Regions from separate parts of the Jeotgalicoccus nanhaiensis genome, predicted to be linked through region 1. Evidence: predicted binding sites of a transcription regulator. Region 1 holds the regulator's gene; each other region holds the start of a gene.
The links. Region 1 encodes LexA, which represses DNA repair genes until DNA is damaged. Its sites were predicted from a motif close to CGAACATATGTTCG; they were not measured.
Positions count from the first base shown of each region.

Region 2: a site for LexA is predicted at 1,812-1,825, ahead of IR135_RS10555 (YolD-like family protein). Genes of this name have one in related genera too.
Region 3: a site for LexA is predicted at 1,560-1,573, ahead of parE (DNA topoisomerase IV subunit B). Genes of this name have one in related genera too.

Region 1 is NZ_JADGLW010000002.1:87,044-90,285, forward strand. It holds gene panC (pantoate--beta-alanine ligase) at 1-149, shown strand, start outside; gene IR135_RS02620 (CAP domain-containing protein) at 162-1,151, shown strand; gene lexA (transcriptional repressor LexA) at 1,650-2,267, opposite strand; gene IR135_RS02630 (hypothetical protein) at 2,410-2,724, shown strand; gene IR135_RS02635 (DUF896 domain-containing protein) at 2,816-3,061, shown strand; gene tkt (transketolase) at 3,077-3,242, shown strand, end outside.
Region 2 is NZ_JADGLW010000010.1:5,951-9,192, forward strand. It holds gene IR135_RS10540 (metal ABC transporter solute-binding protein, Zn/Mn family) at 1-10, opposite strand, end outside; gene rpmG (50S ribosomal protein L33) at 253-402, shown strand; gene IR135_RS10550 (bifunctional 5,10-methylenetetrahydrofolate dehydrogenase/5,10-methenyltetrahydrofolate cyclohydrolase) at 511-1,383, shown strand; gene IR135_RS10555 (YolD-like family protein) at 1,386-1,772, opposite strand; gene IR135_RS10560 (alpha-amylase) at 1,889-2,173, shown strand; gene IR135_RS10565 (nuclease-related domain-containing protein) at 2,410-3,242, shown strand, end outside.
Region 3 is NZ_JADGLW010000002.1:428,721-431,962, reverse strand. It holds gene acnA (aconitate hydratase AcnA) at 1-651, shown strand, start outside; gene plsY (glycerol-3-phosphate 1-O-acyltransferase PlsY) at 808-1,398, opposite strand; gene parE (DNA topoisomerase IV subunit B) at 1,598-3,242, shown strand, end outside.

The DNA.
Region 1 (3,242 bases):
AAAAGACAAGCGGCACTGTCGATGACCTCGCGATTTACACAGCGCGCGGACTGGAGCCGCTTGAAAACATCGATCAGGATGTTATTATATTTATTGCAGTGCAATTTGAAAAAGCAAGATTGATTGATAATTTATACGTCAGCATTTAATGGAGGAGTAATATGGCACGGCGGATCGCAGCGTTATTAATATTATATGCAGCCTTGTTCTTTATCGCACCGGCCGTACAATCCTACGATTTCGAGGAAGGTCTGACCGAAGATTATTTTAATTACTGGCTGGAACAGAATGTCATTCCGAATTACGATACGGCAAAAATTGAACAGGTTCACGGAACTCAGGAAACAAACATCGATTATTCGCTGGGTTCTTCGTTCAGGACAGATGAAGAGGCGGTGGTTCATTCCGAATACGAGGGCGACTTTGTTATTATGAACCAGCCGGGAGCCTTTCACATGGTGCTCGTCCGCGACGGCGTTGTGACCGGCGGCTACACTAATTCGGGCGATGTGTCATTCGGAAATATGAGTATTGAAGGAATGAACCGGGATAAGCTGCGTGAAGTATACGGCGAACCAGTCGATTATATCCGTAAACAGTGGAAGCGGCTGAAAGTTGACCATGAAGAATATGATGTCTTCGATGCCGGCAACTACTATGCATATTTCTTTTACGATATACATGAAAACTATAAAGCGAACGGCATGATGATTATAAATAAAGATGAAGTAATTGAAATCAACGATCTTTATAATCATCCTGCGAAGGAAGATAACGAGGAAATGCATTTTAATTTAGTAAATGCAACACGTGCTGAGTATGGTTATTCTCTGCTGGAACGGAATCCTTCTGCAGATCAAGTCGCCTACGGGCACAGCAGTGATATGGCAGAAAATAATTACTTTGATCACGACTCACCCGATGGCCGTACACTTAAAGACAGACTGATAAACGGCTCGGTTGAATTTAGACTGGCAGGGGAAAATATTGCGACCGGCCACACATCGCCGATATTCGCCCATCACAGTTTACTGAACTCTCCGTCACACCGGGTGAATGTACTGAATGATAATTTTAACCATCTAGGTGTCGGCATCGAGTATAACAGTGACAATATACCGTATTATACGGAAAATTATATACAGAAATAATATGGTGTGGCGGTGCACCCGGATTCGATGAATCCGGGTGTTTTTGTTTGTTAACGGGTTGAGAGAATCACAATGGGACGATTTAATTTTTGGTGATGAACAAAATGAAGGCGCCGTGAGTTACTCCGTCATGTATACGAAAATCACGATACATAGTCATGACGGCAGCTCATGCATACGCATTCCCCGATACATAGTCATGACGGCAGCTCATGCATACGCATTCCACGATACGTAGTCATGACGGCAGCTCATGTATATGCATTCCACGATACGTAGTCATGACGGCAGCTCATGTATATGCATTCCACGATACATAGTCATGACACACTCTCATGTATACGAAATTCAAAATACATATACATGACGTACTCTCATGCATACGCAAATCACGATACATATACATGACACACTCTCATGCATACGCAAGCGCCTCCCGCCCAGCACAAAAAAACCGCCCGGGACACATAGTCCCGGGCGGTCAAAATTAATATTATATTAAACAAATTCTCTGAACAGGCCGACGACTTTACCGAGGACGATAACGTTATCGAGGTAGATTGGTTCCATCGAAGTGTTTTCCGGCTGCAGGCGGTAGTAGCCTTTTTCTTTATAGAAGCGTTTAACAGTTGCTTCGTCGTCTTCTGTCATAGCGACGATAATTTCACCGTTGTGCGCGATGTTCTGTTTACGCACGATGACCCGGTCGCCGTCGTGTATACCGGCATCAATCATACTGTCGCCGGCGACATTCAAGAGGAAAATTTCACTGTTATGATTTGCCGTAAAGTGTTCGGGCAGAGGGAAGTACTCTTCGACGTTTTCTACGGCTGTAATAGGCAGACCTGCTGTAACTTTACCGAGCACCGGCACATGAATGACCGGTGAAGCATTGTCATCGGATGCCTGAACGATTTCGATGGCGCGGGGTTTTGTCGGGTCGCGTTTAATATAGCCTTTAGTTTCAAGTTTTGCCAGATGGCCGTGAACCGTTGAACTCGACTGGAGTCCGACGGCATTGCCGATTTCGCGGACACTCGGCGGATAGCCTTTATCATTTACGCTGCGTTTTATATATTGAAAAATATCTTTTTGTCTGTCTGTTAAATCTTTCATAATTTTACCTCCAGCCTTATATTAATTAAATTTTATCATATAGTGTAATCACTTACAAACATTTGTTCGTATTTATATTGACTGCGAACAAGTGTTCTGTTATATTGTTATTACAAACATTTGTTCTTAGGAGTGGATATTAATGACAATGAAAGATTTCAAGACGCTCACGGGATTATTCGCGGTAATGCTAAGCTTCGGGCTTTTATATAGTTTTAATATGGTTGAACCTGATTATGCGGAGAACGTACATTCTCATGAAAATACTGCATTTTCAGAAAATGAAGATGATCAAACAATCGAACAAGAAGCGAACGGTACAGTATCGGCTTCGTCAATTGATGAACCTGAAGAGGCGGAAGATGAAACAGCTGAAGAAAAACGGCCGGCAAACGGTTTTATCAGCAGCGGGACACTGACGGAACGGGTTAATTATGACGTTTCCAGCAGAAATTAAATAATTAGTGTATATATTATCTATTAAAGTGCGGGACCATTTGGTTTCCGCACCTTTTTTATGGTAAATTATATTGGAAAGGGTGGAGCTCATGTTAGACGATCAAAAATTACAGCGTCTCAACCAGCTGGCAAAGTTAAAGCGTGAAGATAAAATATCTGAAGCGGAACTTAAAGAGCTGACCGGTCTGAGAGAAGAATATTTATCCAACTTTAGAAGTTCTTTTAAGAAACAGATTAAAAATACTAAAGTGATTGATCCGGAAGGTAAAGATGTTACCCCTGACAAAGTTAAGGCATTACGCAACAAAGATAAAAATAATAATGAAAAGAATTAAAGGAGTCGAAAGTAAATGTCATTTGATAAGACTGACTTATTAGCGGTCAATACAATTCGTTCTTTAAGTATTGATGCAATTGAAAAAGCAAATTCAGGCCACCCGGGTCTGCCGATGGGTGCAGCGCCGATGGCGTATGTACTGTGGCAAAAACATTTAAATTTTAACCCGAAAAATGTCG
Region 2 (3,242 bases), on a different contig from region 1:
ATTTCTTCATAGGAAAACCTCTTTTTATCGTAATCATTACGATTTAAAATTATATAGGAATATAAGAAGATATGCAACTGTATATTTTAGAATAAGAAAGACTTGAAATTTTTCCGGTCTGCTAGTAAAATAGATAAGGTGATTTACAAAAGTATATACCAATCATCTATGTGCGTGGATGATCAACTGGCCAGTTGATTCGAGTATATTATCATTTAATATCGATTTAACTTAATGAAGGAGGCGACAGAAATGAGAGTAATCGTTACATTAGCTTGTACAGAATGCGGAGACCGCAACTACAGCACTAAGAAAAACAAAAGAAACAATCCAGAGCGTATCGAAATGATGAAATTCTGCCCTAGATTGAACAAGTACACACTTCACCGTGAAACTAAATAATTTCTTATAGCTATCATCTTTGGATGATAGCTTTTTTTTATATTTGTTTTAAATATGGTACAATTATCGATGGGTAATTAACCAGAAAAAGTAAGGGGAGTGCTTTTAATGACAGTAATTATGGACGGAAAAAAAGTAGCAGCACACTTATCTGAGGAAATTAAACAGGCACTGGAAGTTTCTGAAGAACACGGTATTAAACCTAAAGTTGCATTTGTCAGAATCGGAGACTTATCAGATTCAATTTCCTATGAGAATGCTGCGGTAAAACGTTTTGAGAAACTTGGGATGGAAACAGCCCAGTACCATTTTCCGGAAGATGTTTCGACAAAAGTATTTTTAACTAAATTCAGAGAAATAAATGAAGACTACGCAATTCACGGTATTCTGCTGCTGCAGCCGCTGCCAAAACATATTCCTATGAAACGCGTTGCTGAAATTATGAACTCGTTTAAAGATATCGACGGTATGAAAGCATCAAATCTCGGCAAAGTACTGACAAACGATCCGGATCGCCTGGAACCGTGTACACCAGCAGCAGTTATGAATATGCTCGATTATTATGAAGTTGATTTAAAAGGCAAGAACGTTACAGTTGTTGGTGCAAGCGCAGTGGTCGGAAAACCTTTATCATTATTAATGATGAACAGGGAAGCAACGGTAACAACCTGCAACCTTTACACTGACAATCTTGTTGAAAAATGTAAAAATGCTGATGTGATTGTCAGCGCGGCCGGTGCAATTAACCTGATTGATGAGGAGCACGTTAAAGACGGCGCCATCGTTATCGATGTCGGTATTAACTTTACAGAAGATGGCAAGATGGTCGGAGATGTAAACTATGAAGCTGTAAAAGACAAAGCCTCATTCATTACACCGGTACCGGGGGGAATTGGTGCCATTACAACGACAGTCCTCGCATATCATCTTGTGAAAGCAACAGAACATCAGAAAGAGCCGGTATTATTCTTAGAAAAATAAGATTAGCCCGCGGGTAATATAAATATATCCAATATATCGATAAACGGCACGAAAATGAAGTCTTCAGTATCGTAAATTTGACCAATGAGCATCATGCTCCATTGGTCTATTTTTATAATATGAAGAGAAATACTGAAGCGGCCTCCGTCGTAATAGTAGTCGACTCTTACCGGCAGCCTTTCTTTCACTGCATATTTCAGAATGTGTTCAATCTCATCCAGCCGGTCATCCGACAATACAGGACGTTTGATTTTCGACTGGCTGTCCATCAGTCTGCCGACATTTTCAAACTGTTCGGGCATAGTTGCAAACGGCGCCCACTTAACCATACCGCGCCCCTCGGGTATATCACCTTGTGAATTTTCAGAAGGATAGCTGCGGAACTTCATAACAAATCCCTTCTTTCCTGACTCTTAGTTTTTATTATACGAACATACGTTCGATTTTTCAAGCTGCAGATTTATGGTAAGTTAAAGAGGATATAAAAAGTAAGTGAGGAAACCAGATGAGAAAGAAAATAGTATGGGGGATTATTACAGTAATTGTACTTGCTGTACTGCTGCTCCCGTTAGCAGATAAAACAAGCGGCACAACACGCGTTATTGTCGATCATACGAATAAGGAAATTGTCGCTCCATCGTGTTACGATCAGGCCGATCTGACAAACTGGATAGATGAAATGTCATTCGGCAACGCGCTGCATGAACTGGAATATGACATCAGAGATGAATGTTCTAAAGAGTATCTGAAGGAAGGCAAAACGAGTGTGCTGATGAGAATATTTGAATAGATTTGTGGGAGACACCGGGGCCGGGAAGGTTCCGGTTTTTTTGTTGTCGAAAATGTTTGGGAGACTTCAGTTTAAGAGGTTTTTTTCGTTGGGATAAAATGTCAAAAGTAGGCATGTTTGTGTAAAAAGTAAACCAGTTTTGCTATTTTTGTGTTTAAGTAACTTTTTTAAAAGAAAAACGGCTTTTTCGCCTATATATAGGGTAGAAGGATCTTTTTTTAAAAGGAGGAAATTATATGTATTTAAACAGCAGAAACACACCGCCGGTTCTTTTGCATTACCGGACATTGAACAGGAGGATGGCTTTGGGGGCGGAGGAAAAGATTAAGATGAAAATGGCTGAACGGGGTTATGAAGGAGAAACTTTATATGATGAAATATTTAACTCTATTGGACATGAACAGGTATATATTTTTAGAGATGTTTATCTGAAAATAGAGAACTCCCTAACACAGTACGACAGTATTATAGTCGGTGACAGCGGTGCAGTTGTGAATGAAATTAAAAATTATTCTGGTGACTACCGGTATGAGAAGGGACAGTGGTTCAACGGTTCACGTCGATTATCGGATGACGGAATTACGCAGGTAACCCGAGCGGTAAATAGACTGTTGAAACTTAGTGAAGGCAGAGGACCGGCATTTGATGTAAGCGGAAAAGTTGTTTTTCCGAATGATGACTTCAGAATGACAACGGATGACGATAAGGTATGGGGGAAAATTGTGGTGCGTTCCAACTTGAAAAAATATTTCCGCAGTTTCCGGTATGGAAATATTGGTGCAAGGGCAGAAGCAATTGTAAAGCTAATCGAGAACAGCATCGGTGAAAATATGTATTTTAAAACGCAGACTGATATAGACAGACTACGTAAAGGGCTGTACTGCGGAAAATGTGGAGAATTTAATCTTTTGAAAGCTCGTTACCATCGTCAGTGTGGAAGCTGCGGCGCAAAAGAGTCGAATGAAACTCATATGCTCCGTGTAATGAGTGATTATAAATATTTGTTTTATGGAGAAAGTATGACGAAAAAAAGATTGATGACATTAATTGGTGATGATTTACATCCAGA
Region 3 (3,242 bases), 340 kb from region 1:
TCACCAGCAGGTGCGATCGGTAAAGATACGCCGGCAGGTAAATGGTTAATCGAGCAGGGCGTATCACCGCGCGACTTTAACTCTTACGGTTCACGACGTGGTAATCACGAAGTCATGGTGCGCGGCACATTTGCCAACATCCGTATCCGCAACCTGATTGCACCGGGTACAGAAGGCGGCTATACAACTTACTGGCCGACAGGCGACGTAATGAGCATTTACGAAGCATCGCAGAAATACCAGGAAGACGGCACAGGTCTGATGATTGTTGCCGGCGACGACTACGGTATGGGCTCAAGCCGTGACTGGGCAGCCAAAGGAACGAACCTCCTTGGCGTTAAAGCAGTCCTTGCTGCGAGCTACGAACGTATCCACCGTTCAAACTTAGTAATGATGGGTGTTCTGCCATTACAATTTGTTAACGGTGAAAACGCTGAAGACCACGGTCTTGACGGTTCTGAAAGCTTCGATATCAATATCGATGAAAGTGTGACAGCAGGAGAAGTCATCGACGTTCTTGCAACGAAAGAAAACGGCGAACAAGTAACTTTCCAGGCTAAAGTACGCTTTGACTCCGAAGTAGAAGCAGACTACTACAGACACGGCGGCATCCTGCAGCTGGTTCTCCGCAACAAGATTGCATCTGCTTAAGCAGAATTTAAAACAGATTTGAAAAATCCATCAAAGCACTGCTTTGATGGATTTATATTTTAAGGAAAAGCAACAAAATCAAACAACCAAACTCAAACAAAAAAAACGACCTGAAAGTCTAAACCAGACTTCAGGCCGTTTCTCTTAGGTTACCAATTACATAAATGTAATTTTCGGTTCGGTGCCTTCCTTAATGCGTTTCATATTGGAAATATGTTTTACAATTACGATAATCCCGAGTATAATTCCAAAGCCGATCATAAACAGATCACCTGTAAACAGCACGCTGATTAAGAGGGCAACTGCTGCAAGTACACTGCCGAGGGATACGTATTTCGATAATTTCAAAGTGATTAAAAACGTCGCCAGTACTACAAGAAAGATAATTGGCGCAGCGGCTAAAATGGCACCGCCGCCTGTTGCGACTGCTTTGCCGCCTTTAAATTTTAAAAATATCGAGTAGACGTGGCCGATAGCCGCGACAACCCCGAAAATAACGACAGGGAAATCGACGTCAGTACTGACCAGCATAGCAACCCATACAGGGATCGCTCCTTTTAACAGGTCGAGTATCAGTACAACGATACCGGCTTTCTTGCCGAGAATACGAAAGGTGTTCGTCGTGCCGACGTTGCCGCTCCCGTGTTCGCGCAGGTCAATATTGTAAAACGTTTTGCTGATAATCAGGCTGAATGGAATAGAGCCGAAAAGGTAGCTGAAAATTAATAATAAAATAACTGTATACACTAAATAATCCCCTTTTGCTATCAGGTACTAATAGTTTACCATAAAAAATTATATTCGCACATATTTATATAAGGTAGTCTATAATAATATTATGTAAACTTAATAGATTTTGTTGCAAAAATGCAAGTTTTATATAAAAATAGATAAGTAGATTAATTTAACGAACATACGTTTGTATTGTTTGTAGGAGGATACAGACTTGGCTAAACAAACTGGATATACTGATGAGTCCATTCAAATATTAGAAGGCCTGGATGCTGTAAGAAAGCGCCCGGGCATGTATATCGGTTCGACGGATACGAGAGGTCTGCATCACCTCGTATATGAAATTACCGATAATGCGGTCGATGAGATTATTAACGGCCACGGGAACGAAATCAACATTACGATTAACAAAGATGAAAGTATTACGATCCGCGATAACGGCCGCGGGCTGCCGACAGGCATGCACTCGTCGGGGCGTCCGACAGCGGAAGTTATTTTTACAGTGCTGCACGCGGGCGGCAAGTTCAGCTCGGATAACTACAAATCCGCAGGCGGACTCCACGGCGTTGGATCTTCTGTCGTGAACGCCCTGAGCGAATCGCTTAAAATAAGAGTCTTCCGGAGTGGCAAGATTCACGAAATATCATTTAAGGACGGCGGCAAGGTCGATACACCGCTCAAGGAAACCGGTAAGACGAAAGAGACGGGGACAGAAGTCACCTTTAAGCCGGATCCTGAAATCTTTAAACAGACGATTGCCTTTAACTTTGAAACGATCGCAGAGCGCATGCGCGAGTCGGCTTTCTTAACGAAAGGCTTAAAAATTACGATTAACGATAAACGGACAGATGAAGAGGAAGTTTTCGAGTTCGAAGACGGGCTGAAGTCATTCATTGAATTCTTAAATGAGGGCAAGGATGATATCGGCAATATCGTCATGTTCGAAGGGACATATAATGAAATGATTGCCGAAGTCGCTTTCCAGTTTAACGACCAGTATTCGGAAACGATTATTTCATTCGTCAACAACGTTCGCACTAAAGACGGCGGCACTCATGAAGTCGGCTTTAAAACCGGCTTCACCCGCGCCTTCAACGAGTACGCGCGTAAAATCGGCGAACTGAAAGCAAAAGATAAAAACTTAGAAGGCAGCGATATCCGGGAAGGTCTGACTGCAGTCATTTCCATCAAGCTGCCCGAACACCTGCTCCAGTTCGAAGGCCAGACGAAAGGCAAGCTCGGTACAAGCGAAGCCCGCAATTTAATGGAAACTCTCTTAACGGAACAGCTGCCGTATTATTTAGAAGAAAACGGCACCTTATCGACCCAGCTCGTTAAAAAAGCGATTAAAGCGCGCCAGGTGCGGGAAGCTGCCCGTAAAGCGCGTGAAGAAGCGCGGAACGGCAAGAAAAATAAATCGAGAGATACACTCTTGTCAGGTAAACTGACACCGGCACAGAGCAAGAACGCGAAGAAAAATGAACTCTTCTTAGTCGAAGGGGACTCCGCCGGCGGTTCGGCCAAGCAGGGACGCGACAGACGTTTCCAGGCCATCCTGCCGCTCCGGGGCAAGGTTATCAATACTGAAAAAGCGAAATTCGAAGATATTTTTAAAAACGAAGAAATTAATACGATTATTCATACGATTGGCGCCGGTGTCGGCACTGACTTTAAAGTCGATGATACCAACTACGATAAAATTATTATTATGACCGATGCGGATACGGACGGGGCGCACATTCAAGTGTTGCTCTTAACGTTCTTCTTTAACTATATGCGTCCGCTCTTTGAAGCAGGCAAGATTTATATTGCGCTGCCGCCGCTCTTTAAACTCGAGAAAAAAGGCAAGAAAAAAGAAG